DNA from 3 places in the Rahnella sp. CFA14(1/10) genome. Region 1 is predicted to be linked to each of the others. Evidence: predicted binding sites of a transcription regulator. Region 1 holds the regulator's gene; each other region holds the start of a gene.

Region 1 (8,189 bases):
TTGGCGCAGCAATACCTTTTGCGCCACACCGTATATCACCCAGACCATCGCTGCCCCGACGCCAAAAATCACACCCAGAGTGTAATCTGTCAGACGGGTAAAAATTTCAATCAGGCTGGTATTGAAAAACAATATCAGCCCGAAAATTAGCATAAGAGCGCCAATGACCTGCGTCACGCGCATCCTTTCTTTGAGGATGATAACGCTGGCCACCATCATACCGACCGGAGAAAGCTGGCCGATAACCTGCGACGCCGTTGGACTGAGAAACTGCAAAGAGGAACTAAAAAGCACAAAGTTTCCCAGCAATCCGCAGGTGGCGACCAGCACTAAGATCAACCAGCGCGGGCGGCTGAAAATCGCTTTAGAGGGCAATCGGCGTCTTACCGCCAGAATGCAACCCAATACGATCGCAGCTATCGAAAACCGATACCAGACCACGGTAAAGGGATCCATTACCACTAACACCTGCTTCAGGGCTATAGGCAAAGAACCCCAACTCATGGCAGTAATCAGCGCCAACAGAATCCCGACAGGTGCCTGCGATTTCGTATCCATATCCCGCCAGAATGGGCTAACCAGAATGTAAAAAGCCCCGCAACGAATTGCGGGGCTTACATCTATTTACTAAGACGCGAAAAACTTATTCAGCTTCGATGCTGATGTACTTACGGTTTTTCGGGCCTTTAACTTCGAACTTGACTTTACCGTCAGCCAAAGCAAACAGAGTGTGGTCCTTGCCGCAACCCACGTTGATACCCGCGTGGAATTTGGTGCCGCGCTGACGAACGATGATGCTGCCTGCCAGTACTGCTTCGCCGCCAAAGCGTTTTACGCCCAGACGTTTAGCTTCTGAATCGCGACCGTTACGTGTGGAGCCGCCAGCCTTTTTGTGTGCCATTGTTCCGCTCTCCTAATCTTAAGCGCTGATGCCGGTGATTTTAACGTCAGTGAACCACTGACGGTGGCCCTGCTGCTTACGATAGTGTTTACGACGACGAAACTTAACGATTTTGACCTTTTCGCCACGACCGTGAGCAACGACTTCAGCTTTGATTACACCGCCAGCAACTAAAGGCAGGCCGATGTTGATTTCTTCACCGTTTGCAATCATCAGAACCTGATCGAATTCGATAGCTTCGCCAGTTGCAACGTCCAGCTTCTCCAGACGAATAGTCTGTCCTTCGCTGACACGGTGTTGTTTACCACCACTTTGGAAAACCGCGTACATATAAAACTCCGCTTTCCGCGCACTCAACTTTGTATAGTCCAGAGGGCGCTATAAATATTCACAATAGGGCGCGAATTCTACGCAAAAAATCAGCATAAGACAAGAGCACAATCACGACAAAAGAAGAAAAAAAGCGCAGTTCTTCCGATAGCATTTATCTACACTGTTTTTCAAGTACAATCCCCTTTACAGTTAGCGCCATGTGCCAATGTGAGCCAGACCTCATTGCGGTGAAGAGAACAACAGCTGAAAAAACACAATGAACCTAGAACAGATTATTGATCTTACCCAGGACGACATGGCTGCCGTCAACGCATCCATCCTTGAACAGTTGAATTCAGAGGTTTCTCTCATCAATCAACTGGGATATTACATCATCAGTGGCGGCGGCAAACGTATCCGCCCGATGATAGCAGTACTGGCAGCCAAAGCACTATCCTACAAGGGCGATAAACACATCACGGTTGCCGCCCTGATTGAGTTTATTCATACCGCCACACTGCTGCATGATGATGTGGTCGACGAATCAGATATGCGTCGGGGAAAAGCAACGGCGAACGCTGCATTTGGCAATGCCGCCAGCGTACTGGTCGGCGATTTTATCTACACCCGCGCCTTTCAAATGATGACTGATCTGGAATCGCTTCCTGTTCTGGCTCTGATGGCAAAAGCGGTTAACGTGATTGCAGAGGGTGAAGTGCAGCAATTGATTAATTGCAACGATCCCGACATCACAGAAGCCAGTTATATGCAGGTGATTTACAGCAAAACGGCGCGTCTTTTTGAAGCCGCATCGCAAGCCTCTGCCATGCTGGCGGGTGGAAGCAGCGAGCAGATTACCGCCTTGCAAGATTATGGTCGTTATCTGGGCACGGCGTTCCAGCTAATTGATGATTTGCTCGATTATGATGCTGATGGCGAAACGCTGGGTAAAAACACCGGCGATGACCTTGATGAAGGCAAACCCACCCTGCCCCTTCTGCATGCAATGCGGCACGGCGATGCTGAGCAATCTGCTATGATCCGCAAAGCTATTGAAGAAGGTAACGGGCGTCATTTACTGGAGCCTGTGCTGGCAGCCATGCATCAGTGGGGCTCTCTGGCTTATACCCGCCAGCGTGCCGAAGAAGAAGCTGACAAAGCAATCCGGGCGCTTCAGGTACTGCCTGAGTCCGAATACCGCTCGGCGCTTGAAGGCCTTGCGCATATGTCGGTAAAACGCGATTTCTGACATTTGCCTGTCGCGCCTGCTGATTCTGGCAGGTACGACAGGCACTATTGTGCTAGTTTTTTTCAGGCTCACGTAATCTGTTGAGCAACTCAGATATCCCTTCCCTCACAATGAATGAAATGATCGTTTCACGTTCAGGTTCTCTCAGTTGCTTATAACTCTCAATCCAGATCGCCAGTGGGTCCTGATGTGATGTATAAACATATTCAGCAGAACTCTCATTCATTGATAAGCTGGCGGCGGCATTACCGGGCAAACTGTCGATGTGATATTCCACTGCACGTCCCTGAACACCCAGCCTGCGGCGTTTAATCCAGCACAATCTGCGAGCCATCCCATGGACACCTTGGGTTGACGTCGGCAGTCCTTCTTTTCCGGTCAGTTCCTTTGCTGCAAACCACTCTTTTTTCATAACATTCCTTGTTTCTTATTAAGTCAGTAAGAAAGATTGTTGTTATACATCCATGAGAGTAATACCAATATTTTCTGGTAATGAGCGTTTATATAAAGGATGGTACTAACACAAGTCATTTAGAAAAACACCTATTTGACAGAAAGAAGATATTCAATTTTCAGGAGTGAGTCTATAGATGTATTTAAATGCTTCCATGAATTATGTTTATCAAACATTTGTCAGGATGGTTAAAATTTTTTTTCGGAAAGCAGGTTAAATAAAATCTTAGAAAAAATTTAAAATCAAAAATAGATTATTTAAAAAAATCATATAGAACAAATGGATACATTAAACTAGAGATAAAAAAAACCCTCCTGAAATATAATAAAACCCTCTGAATTTTTATCTTTCATCAACGTAAAAAATGAATTAGATCAAAAAAAGAACACATCAGTTACGTTTTCATTTTAATGTTATTCAATGTAAATATTATAAACCGATACAAATCACAAAAAGCAAAAGGAATTTACTTGTTTGTCTAAATCAAAATAAGAATGTATTTTCTAAATAAGTAAAATAATGGATTTTAGGAAACATTGATATGGTTGATATAATGAGTGCACTCAGTATTGAAATCTATGTTTAATAAAATATTTATTGAAAGTCATTTTCAGAAGGAAAATATCATGACGACAAGGAATGAAGACTGGCATCAGGCAGATATTATTGCAGCACTGAGAAAGAAGGGCACCACACTCGCAGCAGTATCACGATCAGCAGGCCTGAGCTCTTCGACACTTTCTAATGCATTATCACGGCCGTGGCCAAAAGGAGAATTGCTTATCGCTGGTGCTTTGGGTGTCCATCCCTCGCTGATCTGGCCTAGCCGGTATTTTGATCCCAAAACCTCACAAATCATCGAACGCCGTTGCCGTCCGACCCATGAAACACCGCGTTAAGAAAAGCAAAAGCCGCCAGTTAACCCGGCGGCTTTGTTCAATGATCACTTATTAATAAACTGTTCACCGAGCTCAATATCTTTGCGAAGAATATCCAGCATAGAATCCAGCGATTGTTGTTCAAACGCACTGAGCTGACCGACATCGATAAGTTCTGCAATACCATTTTTGCCTAACAGAACGGGTTGTGCGAAAAATCGGGCATGATCGCCTTTACCTTCCACATAAGCACATTCCACCACATTATTTTCACCCTGCATCGCCCGTACCAGTGAAAGTCCGAAGCGTGCAGCCGCCTGCCCCATCGAAAGCGTCGCAGATCCGCCACCGGCTTTAGCTTCCACCACTTCAGTCCCGGCATTCTGAATACGTTGAGTCAGAGAAGCAATCTCGCTTTCAGTGAAAGAGATATCAGGGATCTGGGACAATAAAGGCAGAATCGTCACACCAGAGTGGCCGCCGATAACCGGCACTTCGATATCTTCCGGTGGCTTACCCTTCAGTTCAGCCACGAAAGTATTGGAGCGGATGGTATCCAGGGTCGTTACGCCAAACAGTTTGTTTTTGTCGTAGACACCAGCATTTTTCAATACTTCCGCAGCAATCGCGACTGTGGTATTTACCGGGTTAGTAATGATGCCGATGCAGGCTTTCGGGCAGGTACTGGCAACTTGTTGGATCAGATTGCGCACAATCCCGGCATTCACATTAAACAGATCTGAACGATCCATACCCGGTTTACGTGCCACCCCCGCAGAAATCAGGACGATGTCGGCTCCTTCCAGAGCGGGTTTAGCATCTTCACCACAGAAACCTTTAATTTTAACCGCGGTAGGGATATGGCTGAGATCGACGGCGACACCCGGAGTGACCGGTGCGATATCATATAATGAGAGTTCGGAACCGGAAGGTAGCTGGGTCTTGAGCAGAAGCGCGAGGGCCTGACCGATACCACCCGCAGCACCTAGAACTGCAACTTTCATCCTATACTCCTTTTTTATCATTAACTTATAAGTGTCGTGGAATTAATTGGGTGTGACCTTAATCACTTACGCCGTTAAAAACAATCGCTTACCTGCAGAGAATCTGAGGTGGGTCGTTTAGAAAGTAAAAAAACACCTCCTGGTCGACCTTTTCCGCTTTTAATCACTTTTTATCGGAAAGCTTCATCATTAAAAGTAGCACCACAAAATAGGCCAGGTTAATAAATGGTTAAATTCGGTCCAATGTGAGAGCTGAATCGAGATCATGAGAGTAAACTCTTGTGCAATACAGCTCAGCCGTAATGCAAAATTTTGGCATATTCATGAAATCATCGTGGGGAATTCGTCACTTACATTCCTTGTCGCAAGCTTAATTAATGATTTTTGCAGTTAACCTCTGTTGCATAAAAATTCAATTATCTGCATAATCAGCCCCACTATGATTCAGAGAACAGGGTGCAAAATGCGTAATCCTGCTAAACAGGAAGATTTGATCAAAGCCTTCAAAGCGCTGTTGAAGGAAGAGAAATTCAGTTCTCAGGGCGAGATTGTTGTCGCTCTTCAGGATGATGGTTTCGAAAATATCAATCAGTCAAAAGTCTCAAGGATGCTGACAAAATTTGGTGCCGTCAGAACCCGTAATGCGAAGATGGAAATGGTGTACTGCCTGCCTGCTGAGATTGGCGTGCCGACAACGACCAGCCCTCTGAAAAATCTGGTGCTGGATATCGATTATAACGATGCCGTTGTGGTGATCCGAACCAGCCCGGGAGCCGCACAACTGATCGCGCGTTTACTTGACTCCCTGGGGAAATCCGAAGGGATCCTCGGAACCATTGCCGGCGATGATACGATCTTCACGACACCGGCCCGTGGATTTAGCGTCAAACAATTACACGATGCGATTCTTAGTTTGTTTGAGCAAGAGCTATAGGGCTGCAACATTTTGCTCCTTTTGACGCCCTCATTCTGTGCCTGAGGTCAGAAGATCACTCCCTCTGACCTCATTCAATACACTTCCCTTCATTGATTACTGCCTTTGCGTTTATCAAAACAGCCGCCCGCACACCCCCATTTCGGTTAAATTCCGTCACATAAAGTTTTCCAGTATGTGATTCACAGCAAAAATAAGCACAAATAGTCAAATTCATTCAACTTATTGATTTTACGAAAAATTAACCTAAAAAGACCATTTTTTACTCTTTTTTTATGCTTTTTTGTTATTAAAAATACAAATAGTTGACATATAACAACCTAAATTACTATTAGCTCGCTATTAATTTATGACGTGACTAGATGTATACTCATTTCCGTGGTGTGAAGCACCAGTTGTTAGAAACATAATAAAATCGACGAGGTCAAAATCATGAAAGTTAAAACTACTATCGCAACATTAAGCATTCTCTCTGCATTGTCATTTGGTGTTTTTGCAGCACAACCTGTTACGCAAGAACAAGCTTCAACAATGCAGCCAACAGGCATGATCAGCGTCAGTGGCGTAGCCGGCGCCCCATCAGATATCCGTCAGGCGCTGTCAGATAAAGCCGATACCAAAGGTGCTAAAGCATTCCGGGTTATCGAAGTTCGTGAGGAAGGTAACTACCACGCGACCGCAGAAATTTACCAATAAGTTCAGGTAAAAGAAGCGAAGGGGCCTGAATGACTCAGGCCCGCGCAATGCGCACTAAGAAGGATTTGTCACTGCACCATCTACGTTCCCGCACGCTTTACGTGCTCCTGAACCCGATATTACAGCCCTGATAAATCCAAACCTCAATTGACGTTGCTCTCTGATGAAAAGCACCAACGTCTGTATATTCAGGAAAATATCATGAAAATTATTACCACTATTGCCGCACTTAGCCTGTTGTCTGCTGTTTCTTTTGCTACCTCTGCCGCGCAGCTTGTCACAAACCAGCAAGCAGAAAATCTGCGACCTATGGGCACGATTAGCGTCAGTGGCGTCAACGGCGTGCCAATGGATATCCGCCAGCAGTTGTCTGATAAAGCTGAAAGCAAAGGCGCGAAATCTTTCCGTGTGATCGAGGCTTATAACAACGGCGCTTATCACGCGACAGCAGAAATCTATCAATAAGATTTCTGAGTTTCTCACTGAGATAAAACCACTGTTTGAGTATTTATTGAATTAGCGTTACCGGGTTTCAACAGCCACAAACCAGTGATAATGAGCGCTGTTGAGGCTGGAAAGAGAGTTGACACTGCCACTGCCTGACTCTCTTGCTAACGATACCCTCGTCGTCCTGTCCGACGACACCCTTTGGCCCTCAACTTTTCGAGGGCTTTTTTTTTGCCCGTTAATGACTTGAATGACTTGCTCCGGCCACTCACAGACATAAAAAAAGCACAGCGGCTGCTGTGCTTAACTCTCATAATGCGCCAGGATTATTGCTCCGGGACGGTTTTCGCTTTAACAGCCAGTGCCGCTAACAGCTTTTCATGTATGCCACCAAATCCGCCATTGCTCATGACCAGAATATGATCGCCAGGCTGCGAGGCCTTAATCACCATATCCACCAGAGAATCGACATCTGCACTCCAGTGAGCTGGCTGAATACAATGTTCAGCCACTTCGGCCACCTGCCAGGGAATGTGCTGTGGCTGTAAAAGGAAAACTTCATCAGCACGGCCCAGCGAAGGTGCCAGTTCATTTTTACTCATGCCCATTTTCATGGTATTTGAACGGGGCTCCAGCACCGCCAGAATACGCGCAGTTCCGCCGACTTTGCTGCGCAATGCAGCAAGCGTCGCCAGTATAGCCGTCGGATGGTGAGCAAAATCGTCGTACACACAGACGTTATTTTCTACGCCGCGCAATTCAAGGCGACGGCGGGCATTAATGAAATCGCCAAGTGCCCTGCAGGCATCTTCCGGCTTCACACCCACATGGCGTGCAGCAGCAATCGCCATCAGACCGTTATGCATGTTGTGCTCGCCAACCAAACTCCAGTTCACCTGCCCGACGGCTTCGCCATGCAGATAAACCTCGAAAGTGCTGGAATCCGGCGTCAGTTTTTTCGCATCCCATACACAATTTTCGGCATCACCGACAAATTCCTGCTCACTCCAGCACCCCATTGCCATCACTTGTTTCAGCGGCGTGTCGTGCTCAGGCAGAATGATTTTCCCCTTGCCTGGCACCAGACGTACAAGATGGTGGAACTGTTTCTGAATCGCTTTCAGATCATCAAAGATGTCAGCGTGATCGAACTCAAGGTTGTTGAGGATCAGCGTACGCGGGCTGTAATGAACGAATTTGGAACGTTTATCGAAGAACGCACAGTCATATTCGTCGGCTTCCAGCACCATAAACGGGCTGTTGCCCAGACGCGCGGACACCTCAAAATTGCCCGGAACGCCGCCGATGACATAC
Region 2 (8,189 bases), on a different contig from region 1:
GACGCGGGGTGGAGCAGCCTGGTAGCTCGTCGGGCTCATAACCCGAAGGTCGTCGGTTCAAATCCGGCCCCCGCAACCAATTCGAGACCGATGCATGAAGATGCTCAGTTCGGATAATGTGATGAAGTAAAGCTGTAAGAGTAGTGACGGACGCGGGGTGGAGCAGCCTGGTAGCTCGTCGGGCTCATAACCCGAAGGTCGTCGGTTCAAATCCGGCCCCCGCAACCAACTACTAAAAATCGGTTACAAACATCAGGCACCCTAACGGGTGTTTTTTTGTCTCTGAATTCCGCCAAGCGGCGGGAATAAACACCTCGCAGCCTCTCTGGTTATCCCCTCGCCAACATCCCACCTTCTGCAAAATATGCTTTGATCCCGGCCAGAATAGACTCTGCCACCTGCTGCTGAAAATGTGCAGTCCGCAATTTCTTCTCTTCACTGATGTTACTGATAAACGCCGTTTCCACCAGAATTGACGGGATATCCGGCGCTTTTAATACCGCGAACCCGGCCTGATCCACTTTATTTTTATGCAGATGATTAATCCTGCCCATACGCGTCAGCACTTCTTTGCCAAATTTCAGGCTATCGCTGATGGTTGCTGTCTGAACCAGATCAAACATCGTGTGATCCAGATAGCGGTCACCGCTTTTACTGACGCCGCCTATCAGGTCAGATTCATTCTGTGTTTGTGCGAGAAAACGTGCTGCGGAACTGGTTGCCCCTTTGGTCGACAGAGCGAAAACCGACGAGCCTTTTGCTGCACGGCTGGTAAATGCATCTGCGTGAATAGAGATAAAAAGGTCTGCCCGCAGTTTTCGTGCCTTTGCCACGCGGACTTTAAGCGGAATAAACACATCTTCATTGCGGGTCATATGCGCTTTCATATTGGGTTCACGCATAATCAGCTTCTGTAATCTGCGGCCGATCTGCAATACAACATCTTTCTCACGGGTCTTATATTTGCCAATCGCCCCCGGATCTTCACCGCCATGACCAGGATCAAGCATGATCACCAACGGCCGGCTTCGCCCCGCCTGACCATCTTTTGCCTTTTCCGGAGGTAGCGTTCTCGCCACATCTCCGCGGTTGTAATCTTCCAGTAACGCCAGCAGCGGATCGTCCTGAGCACTGATTTCACCCTCTTGCGGATAAAGATCGAGCACCAGCCGGTTATGGAATTCAGCGACCGGTTTCAGCGTGAAGACATGTGGATTGATTACATGCTTGAGCTCAAACACCAGGCGGACCGTTTTGGTATCAAACTGCCCCACCCGCGCCTGTCTGATATAAGGATCACTTTGCTGGACTTTTTCGCCCAACCCTTTTAACACACTGTTGAGATGCACATCTTCGATATCCACCACAACGCGCGGCGGATCGCTGAGCAGAAACTGCTTATATTTTAAGGGAGTGCTGGATTCAAGCGTAATTCGGGTATAAGTAGACGAGGGCCAGATACGTACAGCAATGACCTGTGAGCTGGCAGCAAAACCCACTTTACTCACGCTCAGTATCCAGGAAGCAGCTACGGTTTGCAGGAGGCGTCGTCTTCCGGGATTGTGGGTATCGTCAGTCATGCAGTCTCAAAAAGTGTCCAAAAGTAAAAAATAGCTGATAAAAAACTCATTTTACGAATTCTAACGAATCATATCCTGCATGTCATTCCTAAACATTTATTCGATTTATCAATTTGTTGTATGTTTGTGATGGGTGTTAAAACAAAAACAGAGATTTCTTACTTGCCACAGCGCCGCAAAAGAATAAAAATACAAAAATTACGAATAAAAATTCATACGAGGTTTTGCCGTGAAGGAACGTAGTACTGAACTGGTTCAGGGATTTCGCCACTCAGTTCCCTATATAAATGCTCACCGAGGCAAAACATTCGTTGTCATGCTCGGTGGGGAAGCCATTGAACATGAAAATTTTAGCAATATTGTCAACGATATCGGCCTGTTACACAGTTTAGGCATCCGTCTGGTCGTCGTTTATGGCGCCCGTCCGCAGATTGATGAGAACCTTTCCGAGCATAATTACGAGCCGATTTATCATAAGAATATTCGCGTCACGGATGCACGTGCGCTCGAACTGGTTAAGCAAGCCGCCGGGCTGCTGCAGCTCGATATCACGGCGCGGCTGTCAATGAGTCTGAATAATACGCCACTTCAGGGCGCGCATATCAATGTCGTCAGCGGCAATTTTATCATTGCTCAGCCGCTGGGCGTCGATGACGGTATTGATTACTGTCACAGTGGGCGTATCCGCCGTATTGATGAAGAAGCGATTCACCGTCAGCTCGACAGCAATGCGATTGTCTTGCTCGGTCCGGTTGCAGTTTCGGTTACCGGTGAAAGCTTCAACCTGACTTCCGAAGAAGTCGCAACACAACTGGCGATCAAACTGAAAGCAGAAAAAATGATCGGCTTCTGCTCTTCACAAGGGGTAATCAACGAGGAAGGTAATATTATTTCCGAACTGTTTCCTAATGATGCACAGCAAAAAATTGATCAGATGGAATCCGGCGGCGATTATCTTTCCGGTACCGTTCGCTTCCTGCGCGGCGCGGTGAAGGCCTGCCGCAGCGGCGTACGTCGCAGTCACCTGATCAGTTATCAGGAAGACGGTGCACTGGTTCAGGAACTGTTTTCGCGCGACGGCATTGGCACGCAAATCGTGATGGAAAGTGCCGAGCAAGTTCGGCGAGCAACCATCAACGACATCGGTGGCATTCTGGAACTTATTCGTCCGCTGGAACAACAGGGTATTCTGGTACGCCGTTCCCGCGAGCAGCTGGAAATGGAAATCGATAAATTTACCATTATCGAGCGGGATAACCTGACCATTGCCTGTGCGGCGCTTTATCCGTTTCATGATGAAGGGATTGGCGAAATGGCCTGCGTGGCGGTTCACCCGGACTACCGCAGCTCTTCACGGGGTGAAATGTTACTGCAACGCGTTGCCAGCCAGGCGAAACTCATGGGGCTGAACAGGCTGTTTGTACTGACGACCCGCAGCATTCACTGGTTCCAGGAGCGTGGTTTCAAACCAGCAGAAGTGGATGTGTTGCCGATTCAGAAACAGGAAATGTACAACTACCAGCGTCGTTCCAAAATACTGATCGCTGAGCTGTAACTCTCTCACTACCTGGCCTCAGTTATAAAAAGGACGCTTCCGCGCCCTTTTTATTTTGCTTTACACATCAGCGGATTATTTATCCGTGTGCGGTTCCAGCGCCTGTTGCAACGTTGAGGTATCAGACCAGGTTTTAAAGCCCTCAGGCGCCGCGTATTGTGGCGACTTGCTGTCATTGCCTGAAACCTGTGACAACATCGCCAGACCATCCTGTTTTATTACGGCCTGATTGAAGTAATCCGCCAGCTGAGTTTGCGTCAGCCCGGCAATAACCCGGATAACATTCGTGCGGGTGTCAAATTGTGGATTTCCGCGGCTAAAATCATTTCCCAGACGGTCAGCTTCCTCATCTAACGTTTGCGGGTTTTGCTGCATTTCATTCACCAGCCCCTGTTTGTATTGCAGGAACTCGTCATCCTTCATTTCACGCAGACGTTTTTCGGCCTGCGGATAAAATGCCAGATAGCGCTGATACAGATAATCAGGTTGCCTGCTGTTACTTTGCAGCAGGAAACCAATCCCCCACTGTTTGCCTACCGGAATAGGAAAAGCAAACACTGCGTAACCCAGTTGTTCTTGTGTCCGAAGCTGACTGTAGAACCATGGCTGAATAATTTGTCCCAGCAAAGCACTGTACGCCATGCTCTGAACTTCATCATAACCGGTGGGGACATACACCGCTGCCAGCGCAGAGTCCGAACTTGTCCCAATACGCTGAATATTCGCTTTCAGCGGTCCGGTCACTACGGCCAGCTTGCCGCGCCACCACTGTGTCCCATGCTCACCCAACTTTTGCATGATTTGCGAAGACATCGCTTTAACCTGATCAGCCGTCATATTCCCCACGACCATCACTTCTACCGCAGCATGATGAACCAGTTGTTCACGGTAGGCGTTCACCTCTTCCAGTGTGATGGCGGAAACCAGCTTTTCACGCTCGCTGCGCTCGGTATAAGGCACCCGCGAAAGCAACTGAACCGGTTGTAACGCCAGCTCAAACGCTTTCCCTTTATCTGCTGAAGCTAAACGCTCGAGATACCATGATTTCGCCTGATCAAGCTGTTCCTGTGTCGGTTTGAAATCAGGGTAGTTATCGACCAGTGCGGCCAGTAAATCAGGCAGACACTCGGTGAAACCGGTAGCAGTAAATTGTAATCCGTTATCAGGCGATGTGCCGAACGTGATCCCACCAATGGATGCCTGATAGCTCAGCTGATCAAAAGCAACGCCGGTGAGGTAATCCGTCAGGCCATACAGCACCTGATTTTTAGCCGTGCTGAGAGACTGCTCATTGCGGAAAGAAACGGTCACATTCGCTTTAGGCTCATCAGCAAAATAGCGACTCGGCATGTAGAACACCCGCAACCCTTTATCTTCAACTAACAATTCAGGTTTCGTCGCCGTCGAATCTTTAGTGACCAGCGCAAGTGAGTCCGGAATGTACGGATTCAGCGCAGGCAGCGACAGAGAAATCCCCTGCCCCAGCGTCTTCCACTGCGAGTAGGTTTGCGCGGGAACTTTATCGATCTCATACGGCGCATTAACAAAGTAGGCCACTTTATTGTGAGGCTCATTCGGGCTGATGATCCAGTAACGTGCATTTTGCGGCGTCATTTCAGTTAGCCGTGATTCAATCGCTTTAGGATCATACTGGTCAGTAAGATACGGCGAGTCGAGAACATGCCCGACAGGTACCCGCAGCATGGTATCCACCAGCCATTCGACATAATCCATATCACGCGTCAGTGCCGGATAGCGGAAGTCGAGCGCCATAACGTGGGCAATCTCATCAAAATAGGATTTCCGGATCCCCTGTGCGCGCATTTCATTGAGATAGTTGAAAATGGCGGCAATAACGGTATCGCGTTGCGCCAGCCCCTTATCCGTCAGGGAAACAGAAATATTGAATACGCCCATATTACGGTTAACCATCGGATCCGCACCTGCACTGATCCCGTCGGCATAGCCCTGCTTCTGTAACCAGTCGGATAGGGTATTCGGGCTGCGGTTACCAATAAGGTAGCTGATATAGGTATCGGTTTTACTGCGAAAATCGGCACTATTGTTATCAATGGCAAATTCAATCCGCAATTCTTTGCGCGGCTGTGCAGGAACGAAATGGATAAACTCGCCCTTTTGGTCTGCAGTTAACGTCGGGACTGTAATCGGCGGCACGGCGGCATGATGATTGGCGATCTGGCCAAAGGTTGTGGAGGCCAGTTCAGCAAGTTCAGGCAAAGATTTATTGCTATAAATCACACCGACCATGAGGTTAGCGGAATAGTAACGCTGATAAAAAGCCGTCAGCTGGTCATGAAGCTTACTGCCCGGTTTATCTTTCAACGTATCCAGATTACCCCCTGAGAAGCGGGCTGCCGGGTGCATAGGATTTAATGTTTCTGCGCGAACTTGCGCCATCCGCATACCGTCACGCGATCGGGCCATCGTCAGTTCAGCGTTCACGGCATTACGCTCACGGTCTCCGTTGGCGGGATCTAATAGTGGTTGGCCGATAGCATCCGCCAGGCGATCTACCGCTTCTGGCAAGGCATCGTTTTCTACTTCAAGATAAAACGCGGTGCGGTAAGAAGCTGTACTGCCATTATGGCTCCCACCGTGTTTTTTAAGGAATTCAGACAGGCTTTCCGGCTGAGGATATTTCTTCGAGCCCATCAGCAACATATGCTCAGTATAATGGGCAAGGCCTAACTGAGAATCAGGATCCTCCAGCGAACCGACAGGAAGGGCCAATGCGGCGAGAGATTTGGGCGCCTGAGGGTCAGAAACCAGCAAAACGGTCATATCATTGGCCAGTCTTATTGCCTGATAGTGACGAGGGTCGTTTTGACTTTTATTGATAGCTTGTGCAAAAGGTTGCCAGTCAGCTGCACTTGAAACAACAGGTATCCCAACGCTCAATAACAACAGTACCCCGAAAACGCGGGTAACCTGTTTTAACATTGCCACTCTCCCTCAATCGAATAAACGTGCCACGCAGGCAATAAATACACGGTTCAATAACCGATGAACCTCAACACGCTGTTTTGAGCGATTGAGTCTGTTCAGACCGCGCAGAAACAGGATAGTTGTGAAAAAAAATCGAATCGGGATTTTCTTCCTGTGCTCCGTTATGTTTTAGCCACAACACTCATGGTTCCCAATAGGGGAAAAACACCCGGTTAAACCACTCTAAGCTGTTAACCCGCCATTGCAAGTAGCTTAACAGTATTTTTGCCCGGTAATATGCGGCTGACAGATGCCACTTCAGGGGGCAAAATCACATATCAAACGCTGCAATATGGCCTGATATTTTGTCGGCGTTTGAATTGCCGCAGTAACCAACTTGCAGGATTGTGCATATGAAGTGCCGCTAATCAGATATTCCCAATTTTTCGCAAAAGGCTCCGTCCCCTTCCCGGCTACAGAATAGGCTTCAAGCTGGGAATGCGCTTCTGCCCACGCCTGTTGAACCTGCCACTGGCGCATAAAACCGTGGCTCAGTGACTGGTAATAATTCAGGAGCCCCAGAATGGAAACTGACAAGAGCAACATGGCGATCAGCGCTTCTGTGAGGCTGAAACCTTGCTGTGCTGAGCAGCTTTCATTCATTGCAGGCCTGCGCATCAGTCTCAGGACAAAAATCCAGCCATCCTTGTTTTAGTGGCGAAAAAATCAGATCTCCGCCAGCCTGCTTTTTACTACTGACTTGCTGATACTGTACAACGGGTTCATTGTCTTGAGTTAACCGGCCTTCACCACGGACCAGAAAGATATCCTCCCGAAAGGCTGGGCGGACACAGGCCCGGCCACTTCCTGAAATAATGATCCCATCCGCCACCTCCCGGCACTGCCAGTAGGGATCATGGCTGTCGCTCCATGATTGTCCTATGCCCCACGCCAATGCCGAAGCTGCATTTTCCCAGGCAACATTATAGCGATGCTGATTTGACGTCAGCGAAAGCCCGGCGGAAAGTTGCTGTTGCAGCGAATTAAGGACAATCAAGCCTAATCCCATCATCACCAGAATACTCAGGATCATGGCGCTCCCACGTTGTCTGAGTGACTCGCTTCTTTTGACTACGCTTGTCATAAAACATGGCCTGCAATCATCTCGTTAACCTGACGGTGGATAAAAGGATCTTTGCTCCAGCGGGCTTCCAGTTGCAGAGAATACAGACGGCCGGAGGCACTTTCTGCTACCTGCGTAATCGTAAATCGGGTCACGTTAACTTCAGCCGGATCAAGGAGTTTTTCCCAGCCAGAACTCCCGCAGTCATCTGTTCCGCGCTGGATTTCAATCCCCCCCTGTCGTAAACGATAACCAAAGTATTCAGATTCCGGTGAGCTGGTTTTATCCCATATTCCGTTACGGTTCATGTCATAGATAACAATGATGCAGGAGCCAGGCGCTTCGCCGACAGCGTTACTTATGATAAAAGATTTGCCCTCACAGTTTCCGTTACAGAAACCGGCCCGACGGATATCTTTGCCGATAGCAGAAATACTCTGGCGCAACAGTTGTTCCAGCTGATAATGCCGGCCCAGACTCTGGCTTCTCTGGCGCATAAGCGGATAGATTTGTGCGGCACTGAGCATCAGCATGCTGCCAATACCCATCGCAATCATAACTTCGGGCAGCGTGAATCCCTGACAACGGGATGTGTTCACTGACATAGCCCGATACCCAGTAAAGGCTGAGTTTCACTACACATACGCAACCGCCCTCTGACGGAGAGAACGATTCGCACACTCCCTGCTGGATTTCTCAGCGTGATATGCCCGGCAAGTGCCGCATTCCGCAGGCCGTAAAAGCCCATATTTTTTTCAGGAACGTCGGCTAATTCAATGCCAGCTTCATGAAGGGCGAATATTTTACCCGCCGCATTACGGCAATCAGAGGGGCGGATGCCGGTTCCCACACACCCGTTTGCGCCGGAAATCCCCCATAAAACAGCAGAACGATTGTAATTATTGGCTTCGGCCTGGACTCCGTATAAATACAAACGCAGTTGCTGAGCCGATTGTTCAAGCTTCAATGCCTGCTGGTAACTGCG
Region 3 (8,189 bases), on a different contig from region 1:
CTTCATCAATGCTGCTGTGCAGGCTGTATTCGATGCCTTTCTCTTCCAGTAACGTCAGGATATACCCCGGCATCGCCAGCGCATCCGGTGCGATAAAGTAGAATCGGTTGCCGTTAAATTTTGCCAGCGCCTGCGCCAGTGAATGCACCGTGCGGCCATATTTCAGGTCACCGACCATGGCGATTTTGATGTTATCGAGACGCCCCTGCGTTTCCTGAATGGTGAACAAATCCAGCAGGGTTTGTGTCGGATGCTGGTTCGCACCGTCACCGGCGTTGAGTACCGGAATACCGCCGGAGAATTCGGTTGCCAGACGTGCCGCGCCTTCCTGCGGATGACGCATCACAATCGCATCGACATACGTACTGATAACCGAAATGGTATCGGCCAGTGTTTCACCTTTTTTACCGAGCGATGTGTTGCTGCTGTCGGAGAAACCGACCACTGAGGCTCCCAGACGATGCATTGAGGTTTCAAATGACAGGCGCGTACGGGTTGAGGCTTCGAAGAAACAACTGGCGATCACTTTGTGTTTCAGCAATTCAGGCTGCGGGTTGGCTTTCAGGCTGGCAGCGGTATCGAGTACCAGTTCCAGCTCTTCGCGGCTGAGATCGTTGATAGAAATGATGTCTTTCTGATACAGCGGATTAGCCATAGTCATTCTCCTGTGCTTTACGTATAAAAGTGTGGCGCTCAAATTCCGGACAAAAAAAAGCCCCTCAATGAGGGGCTTTCAGTAAAACGGTAATACCACGGGAGAACAACGGCAGCGGGCTGCCTGACGGCACAGTGTTTGGTCGATGATCTGAGCACAAAACATGGCGATTTTTCATGGGTTCTCCCGACAAATTGTCGCGCATTATACGCGGGTCATTGACGACATCAAGCGGAAAAATACCTTGCAGGCAATCGATTGGTATGACGGAAAACGGAGACAAAAACTGTTAACTGGATCAAAGGGTGTAGCCTTTGCGTGCATTATCATGTGCAGGCATTGAAACACTATTTCATTTTCACATTAGCGAAGGGAATACCATGATAACCGGCAATATTAACCAACTGCATCTTGTCCCTTATCTGCCCGCTGAACTGCGCGAGGCCATTGAATACGTTAAACAACACATCACACCACAGACGCCGCTGGGCAAACACGATATCCGTGGCGACGACGTCTTTGTGCTGATTTCCAATGATTCGACGGCACCGCAGGCTGAACGCCGTGCTGAATTCCACGCGCGTAATCTGGATATTCAGATTGTGCTGAACGGCACAGAAGGCATGACATTCAGCAATTTACCGGCAGGGTATGTCGATACCGACTGGCTGGAAGATAAAGACATTGCGTTCCTGGCTGCCGGCGAGCAGGAAAAAACCATGATCATGCAGACCGGTGACTTCGTGGTGTTTTATCCGGGCGAAGTGCATAAACCCCTGTGCGCCGTCGGCGAACCGGCCAACGTACGTAAAGCCGTGGTGAAAATGAACGTCAGCGCATTGTCCGCTTAATGCCTATTGTGTAGCGCTTTGTGCGCTTGATCAGCTTCATCCGCCAGCGACGCAGCCTGCCGAGGCGTTCCGGCGCTTTGAGTTTGTGTTTGATCCACACCACCTGCCACGGCCGGAGACGCATCTGGCCGTTAAACACTTCTCCGCCAATCAGATCCTTCCCCTCGACTGCCAGCTTCAACATCTGAGAATGATCGCTGATATTGAATATGCAGCTGATCCGGTCTTCAGTTTTTGGATCATAGCGTTCCATCGCAAACAGGGATTTGCCCAGATCAAACACGCGCTGGCCAGCCTGTGGTGAAAACGCCGGATGTTCGCGGCGGTGCCTGATGAGTGTCTGTAACCCGTAAAAAATGCGGGCACGCAAGCCGTCTTTTTTTTCCAGTTCAGCTTCAAGGGTCGTCAGATCCAACTTTTTACGGTTGATACGGCGGTTGATCCCGGACTGGTGCATGCCGTCGAGATCGTTCTCACTGCCCAGCAGGCTGTGAATATAAATCGCCGGGACGCCGATAAACGACAGCAACAGCGCCTGGGCTGCCAGAAACTTGCGGGCTTTCATTTCGGTACTGTCTTCCGGCTCGGTCAGCGCGCTCAGGTAATTAATGTTCAGTTCGTAAGGGGAATGCGTGCCGTCACCGTTGTCTTTATAGGATACGCGGCCTTCCTTACGCAGTGTCTCCTGCGCCATGTATTTACGTTCGTCATCGGTCAGGAAGGTTTCGGTCGGGCGTAAACCGATGCCGTCGTGGCTGGCAAGGAAGTTGAAATAGGTGGTGTCCGGGTAACGCGCTTCTGCATTCAGGCTCTTCGCCCACTGGGTCAGTGTGGTGGTGTCCTGACGCAGAAAAGCGTACAAGGTCAGCGGCGGCAGCGGGAACTGATACACCATATGTGCCTCGTCACCTTCGCCGAAATAACTGATATTTTCGTGATGCGGGACGTTGGTTTCCGTAATGATCCGCGTGCCGGGGATCACTTCATCGAGAATGGTGCGCCAGACTTTAATAATATTGTGCGCCTGAGGCATATGAATGCAGCGCGTCCCGGCTTCCTTCCAGATATAGCCAATCGCATCAAGGCGGATCGACTGCCCGCCGCTGGCGGCGTACTGCAACAGCACATCAATACTTTCCAGTAAAACCTGAGGATTTTTGAAATTAATATCCACCTGATCTTCACTGAACGTCGTCCACAGATATAACTCGGTGCCGTCGGTTTTGATAAATGGTGAGAGCAGCGGTGAAGCGCGCGGGCGTACGACGCGGCTGTAATCCAGCTCAGGATTAGCGGCAATAAAGTAATCTTTGTAATACGGATCGTCATGCAGATAGCCTTTCATCCACTCGCTTGAGCGTGAAATATGATTGATCACGCAGTCAAACATCAGGTTGAAATTGGCCGAAAGGTGATGAATATCTGACCAGCCGCCGAGATGTTCATCGATCCGCCGGTAGTCAATGACGCTGAATCCATCGTCCGAACTGTAGGGATACATCGGCAGTATATGGATATCACTGATGATGTCGCGCAGATAGGTGTTGGCGAAGTGATTGAGCGTCGCCAGCGGTGGTTGCTCGCCGTGACGGATATTATCGCCATAAGTAATCAGATAAACGTTGGTGCCATCCACCCAGCCGGTGGTGCGGTGTTTGCCGTAATTCCATTTGTCGGCGAGATGCAGGATTTTTTTCAGCAGGTCGGCGATGTGTTCCCGGGGGTAAATCCTGCTTAGCAGGCTTTCCAGCCGCAGAACATACTCAAGATTCACTGAGCTCATATCGGTTCCTTCTTCTGCATTTTTGTTTTTTTGATGAAACGCTTTAAAAAGGTTAGTTGAAAATGCGGTCTTCTGACGGGAACGGGCGGGATAAAGTGCAAAATGATGTAAAGATTACGGCGTGCAGGAAAGTTAGCCTTGCTGCACGCCGGGAAAAATCAGTGGTTAGCGAGCGTGGCAACCATTACCGCTTTGATCGTGTGCAGACGATTTTCCGCCTGATCAAACACTACGCTGTGGCGGGATTCAAAGACGTCATCGGTGACTTCCATCCCCCCGTGCAGGCCATACTCTTCTGCCATTTGTTTGCCAAGTGTGGTCTGGTCGTCATGAAATGCCGGCAGGCAGTGCAGGAATTTCACCTGCGGATTGCCGGTCAGCGCCAGCATCGCGCTGTTCACCTGATAAGGACGCAGCAGATTAATGCGTTCTTTCCACACTTCTTTCGGCTCCCCCATGGAAACCCAGACGTCGGTGTAAAGGAAATCAGCATCTTTCACGCCGGTTGCGATATCTTCGGTCAGGGTGATGCTGCCGCCGTTTTCTTTCGCCAGATGTTCACAGGTGGCGACCAGTTCGGCTTCCGGCCAGCAGGCCGAAGGCGCAACAAGGCGCAAATCCAGTCCGCATAACGCCGCAGCCTCCAGCAGGGAATTGCCCATGTTGTTACGGGTATCTCCCAGATAGGCCAGACGCATGCCTTTCAGCGGCTGGCCCGGCAGATGTTCCTGCATGGTCAGCAGATCAGCCAGCAGTTGTGTCGGGTGAAATTCGTTGGTCAGGCCATTCCATACCGGTACACCGGCATAGTGGGCCAGAATTTCCACTTTATCCTGCCCGTAACCGCGATACTGAATACCGTCGTACATGCGCCCGAGGACGCGGGCGGTATCTTTCATCGATTCTTTATGGCCGATCTGGCTGCCACTTGGGCCGAGATAGGTGACTTTTGCGCCCTGATCGTATGCGGCAACTTCGAAAGAGCACCGGGTGCGGGTTGAGTCTTTTTCGAAGATGAGCGCGATGTTTTTGCCTTGCAGACTGGCTTTTTCGGTGCCGTTCTTCTTAGCGGCCTTTAATTCTGCGGAGAGTTTCAGCAGTGACGAAATCTCTGACGGGGTAAAATCCAGTAACCTGAGAAAATGACGTTTACTCAACAAACTCATGATGTCGCTCCATAGCGCGTAAGCATTTCGGATTGAATTTAAATTCAATTTAACTGTATGAATATGCAAATACAACCCCGCAGTAAAAACTTTGTCGTTTATAGTGGAGACGCGCCCTGCGGTGTGTGAAAATAGCGTACAAACGTCACATTGATTGAGGACAGAGATATGGCAAACCGTGAATTGCTGGAAGAACAACGTGAAGAGACTCGCTTAATCATCGAAGAACTGCTGGATGATGGCAGTGATCCTGACGCGCTTTACACTATCGAACACCACTTATCTTCAGAGAAATTTGACGTTCTGGAGAAAGCGGCCGTTGAAGCTTTCAAACTGGGTTATGAAGTTACTGATGCTGAAGAGCTGGAAGTGGAAGACGGTTCAGTCGTGATGTGCTGTGATGTAATCAGCGAAATCGCGCTGAAAGCGGAGCTGATCGACACCCAGGTTGAGCAACTGATGAATCTGGCCGAAGCCAACGGCGTCAGTTATGACGGCTGGGGCACTTACTTCGAAGGCGATGACGACGAAGAAGGTGAAGACGGCGAAGATGAAGATTTTGTCGACGAAGATGATGACGGAAAGCGTCATTGATTTTTTCTGAATTTGAAACAAAAGGCTGCTGAATTAAGCAGCTTTTTTTATTTCTGCATAACCCCCTTCTCTTTGTGAGACGCCTCTCGTTTGGTAAATTTCATAAACCATAAGCAAAATATGGTTAAATTCAACACAGCTGCCAAAAGTTAACATACCAATTCTGAAAGATATTCTACCTCATGGTTTGGAGTCAGATTATGGCAGCCGTAAAGAAATTGTCTGTTATAGAAAAACTCGGTTTTGGTATGGGTGACGCCGCTTGCGGGATCGTTTATTCCTCGGTCACGATGTTTCTGACCTACTTTTATACTGATATTTACGGGCTCTCCGCCGCCGCTGTCGGGGTGATGTTTCTGGTTACGCGCATTCTGGATGCCGTGAGTGATCCGCTTACCGGCATTATCGCTGACCGTGTAAAAACCCGCTGGGGGCATTTTCGCCCGTGGCTGATATGGTTTGCCATTCCTTATGCAGTGCTGGCCGTAATGACCTTCACAACGCCTGATTTCGGTCATTCAGGCAAACTGCTTTACGCCTACATCACTTACTCATTGCTGATGCTGTGTTACACCTTTATCAATATTCCTTACTGCGCCCTGGGAGGCGTAATTACGACGGATGATAAAGACCGGCTCTCTGCACAATCTTATCGTTTTACCATCTCCTCTCTGGCCGGTTTACTGGTTTCTGTCGGCACCCTGTGGCTGGTGGATTATTTCGGTAAAGAAAATCTGCAGGCAGGATATCAGGCGACGATGGCGGTAATGGGCGCAATTGCTATTTGTATGCTGGTGTTTTGTTTTTGTTTCACTAAAGAACGGATCACGGCGGAGGATACCCGTGAGGTGTCGGTTCTCAGTGATTTGAAAAAGCTGCTGTCCAATGATCAGTGGCGTATTGTCGCCATCATTACCTTTTTCTCCAGTATGGCCGGGGTGATGCGCAGTTCCGCAACGTTGTATTACGCGACGTATCTGATGCTGGATAAGGGACAGAGTCTGATCAGTGGCACGGCGATGAAAAGTACGTTTATCACGACCAGCGTGGTCGGCACGATATTTGGGGCAATAGCAGCGGGATATTTTGCCCGGCGTTTTAGTACACTGACGATGTTTAAAAATATCAATTTGCTGTTGGTTCTGGCGGGCGTCGTGATGTTTTTTGTACCGCCGAAACTCCTGCCAGTAATTTTTCCGCTTTATTTCATTATCGGTTTTTTACACCAGATGTATCAGCCGTTTAAATGGAACATGATGGCCAATGCGGCGGATTATGGAGAATGGAAAACAGGACGTCGTATTACGGGCCTTTCTTTCTCCGGCAATCTGTTCGCGTTAAAACTGGGAATGGCCTTTGCGGGCGCTTTCGTCGGGTTCTCACTTGGCTGGTTTGGTTATCATGCGGGAGCAGAAACACAAACCGCTCTGGCGACCACGGGTATTATTGGTCTCCTGACCGTGGGGCCGTCGGTGTCCTATCTCATTCTTTATTTCCTTGCCCGTTTCTACAAACTCGACGATGCCACCATGAACAAAATCCAGAATGATCTGGCAAAACGCAGCACTGAGATCGCCGACAGGCAGGAAAATAAACCTGACCTGATCCCGGCGGGTCTGGTGGCGAAATAATGGAGATAACCTCAATGGATGATGTATTAAATTCAGGCTGGCAACCCGATTTGGGTGACGGGCATTATCAGAACCCTGTCTTGTATGCGGATTATTCAGACCCGGATATTGTCTGTGTGGGCGACAATATTTACATGGTGGCTTCAAGTTTTAACCATATTCCGGGCCTGCCTGTTCTTCACTCAACAGATCTGGTGAACTGGAAAATTATTAACCATGTTGTGCAGCGGATTAACTATCCCGCCTACGACAATATGCAGCCCGGCAAAGGGATCTGGGCACCGAGTATTCGTTATCACAACGGGCTGTTCTGGGTGTTTTACAGCATGCCTGATGAAGGCATTTTTATGTCTTACACCGCAGACCCGGCCAAAGACTGGAGCGAGCCGCATTGTATTAAAGCGGTGAAGGGCTGGATCGATCCTTGCCCGTTCTGGGATGACGACGGGCGCGCATGGCTGGTTCATGCGTTTGCTTACAGCCGTTCCGGGATTAAACATCAGCTACAGCTTTGTGAAATGGCGCCCGATGCGACATCTCTTCTTGATGAGGGAAGCATCATTTTTGATGGCGCGGTTTCCCATCCGACCATTGAAGGGCCAAAAATGTATTGGCGTAATGGCTGGTATTACATCTTCGCTCCTGCCGGGGGCGTCGAAAGTGGCTGGCAAACTGTATTACGTTCGCGACAGATTAACGGCCCGTTTGAGTCCCGGGATGTGTTGCATCAGGGCACCTCGAAAGTGAATGGCCCGCATCAGGGCGGATGGGTCGAGCTGAAAAACGGGGAATGCTGGTTTATGCATTTTCAGGATGCTGCACATAATGGCCGGATAGTGCACTTACAGCCCATGCGCTGGAAGCATGATGACTGGCCGGAAATCGGTGAGAAGGTTGATGACGCAGGGCCCGGGCAACCCGTGTCGGTTTACCCAAAACCCATGACAGGCAAAGAGGGTAAATCCTGCAAACCGCAAACAACTGACCGCTTTGCTGACGGCCGTTTTGGCCTGCAATGGCAGTGGCAGGCGAATCCGCAACGTGACTGGATTATTCCGTCACCGGAGGGGCTGAAACTGGTCTGCCGGCCTTTTGGTGCGCGGTCTTTGTACGACACACCCCAACTCCTTTTGCAGAAATTATCCGCACCTCAATTTACGGTAACTACGCGTCTGACTCCGCATTTTAACCACGACGGGGAACAGAGCGGCTTGATTGTCTATGGCGAGAGATATGGAGCGGTTTCGGTGTGCCGGCAGGAAGGCGGATGGGCGCTGGTGTTTGATTTCGGCTGGATGAGCGATAAAGGTGTTCTGAGTCAGAAAAGAACCGTGCTGTCGACGCTCATCCGCAACGAAGCGGTGTTCATCAGAGCGGAGATATTGCAACGTGGTGTCTGTCATTTCTCTTTCAGACAGATCGAAACCGAAGAGTGGAAAACCGTTGAGCCACAACTAGCAATTTCAGCGGGGAAATGGGTAGGGGCAAAAATCGGTATTTACTCTGCCG

The links. The regulator ArgR, encoded in region 1, controls arginine synthesis, uptake and breakdown. The targets are predictions, from matches to a motif close to ANTGAATAAAAATACANT.
Positions count from the first base shown of each region.
Region 2: argA (amino-acid N-acetyltransferase) is a predicted target of ArgR. The motif match lies at 1,759-1,776, and genes of this name have one in related genera.
Region 3: argF (ornithine carbamoyltransferase) is a predicted target of ArgR. The motif match lies at 4,487-4,504, and genes of this name have one in related genera.

Region 1 covers NZ_SEWS01000007.1:250,272-258,460, forward strand. Annotated here, with positions in the region: gene EVX52_RS15760 (DMT family transporter) at 1-558, opposite strand, end outside; gene rpmA (50S ribosomal protein L27) at 644-901, opposite strand; gene rplU (50S ribosomal protein L21) at 920-1,231, opposite strand; gene ispB (octaprenyl diphosphate synthase) at 1,491-2,462, shown strand; gene EVX52_RS15780 (DNA-binding protein) at 2,515-2,874, opposite strand; gene EVX52_RS15785 (helix-turn-helix transcriptional regulator) at 3,543-3,815, shown strand; gene mdh (malate dehydrogenase) at 3,860-4,798, opposite strand; gene argR (transcriptional regulator ArgR) at 5,262-5,732, shown strand; gene yhcN (peroxide/acid stress response protein YhcN) at 6,165-6,428, shown strand; gene yhcN (peroxide/acid stress response protein YhcN) at 6,630-6,893, shown strand; gene mpl (UDP-N-acetylmuramate:L-alanyl-gamma-D-glutamyl-meso-diaminopimelate ligase) at 7,202-8,189, opposite strand, start outside.
Region 2 covers NZ_SEWS01000011.1:116,796-124,984, reverse strand. Annotated here, with positions in the region: tRNA gene EVX52_RS21010 (tRNA-Met) at 3-79, shown strand; tRNA gene EVX52_RS21005 (tRNA-Met) at 152-228, shown strand; gene amiC (N-acetylmuramoyl-L-alanine amidase AmiC) at 330-1,580, opposite strand; gene argA (amino-acid N-acetyltransferase) at 1,810-3,135, shown strand; gene ptrA (pitrilysin) at 3,211-6,096, opposite strand; gene EVX52_RS20985 (prepilin-type N-terminal cleavage/methylation domain-containing protein) at 6,400-6,744, opposite strand; gene EVX52_RS20980 (YgdB family protein) at 6,737-7,174, opposite strand; gene EVX52_RS20975 (prepilin peptidase-dependent protein) at 7,222-7,809, opposite strand; gene EVX52_RS20970 (prepilin peptidase-dependent protein) at 7,800-8,189, opposite strand, start outside.
Region 3 covers NZ_SEWS01000010.1:236,181-244,369, forward strand. Annotated here, with positions in the region: gene pyrB (aspartate carbamoyltransferase) at 1-655, opposite strand, end outside; gene EVX52_RS20335 (YhcH/YjgK/YiaL family protein) at 1,036-1,506, shown strand; gene EVX52_RS20340 (sugar phosphorylase) at 1,487-3,289, opposite strand; gene argF (ornithine carbamoyltransferase) at 3,448-4,455, opposite strand; gene rraB (ribonuclease E inhibitor RraB) at 4,624-5,049, shown strand; gene EVX52_RS20355 (glycoside-pentoside-hexuronide (GPH):cation symporter) at 5,250-6,680, shown strand; gene EVX52_RS20360 (glycoside hydrolase 43 family protein) at 6,695-8,189, shown strand, end outside.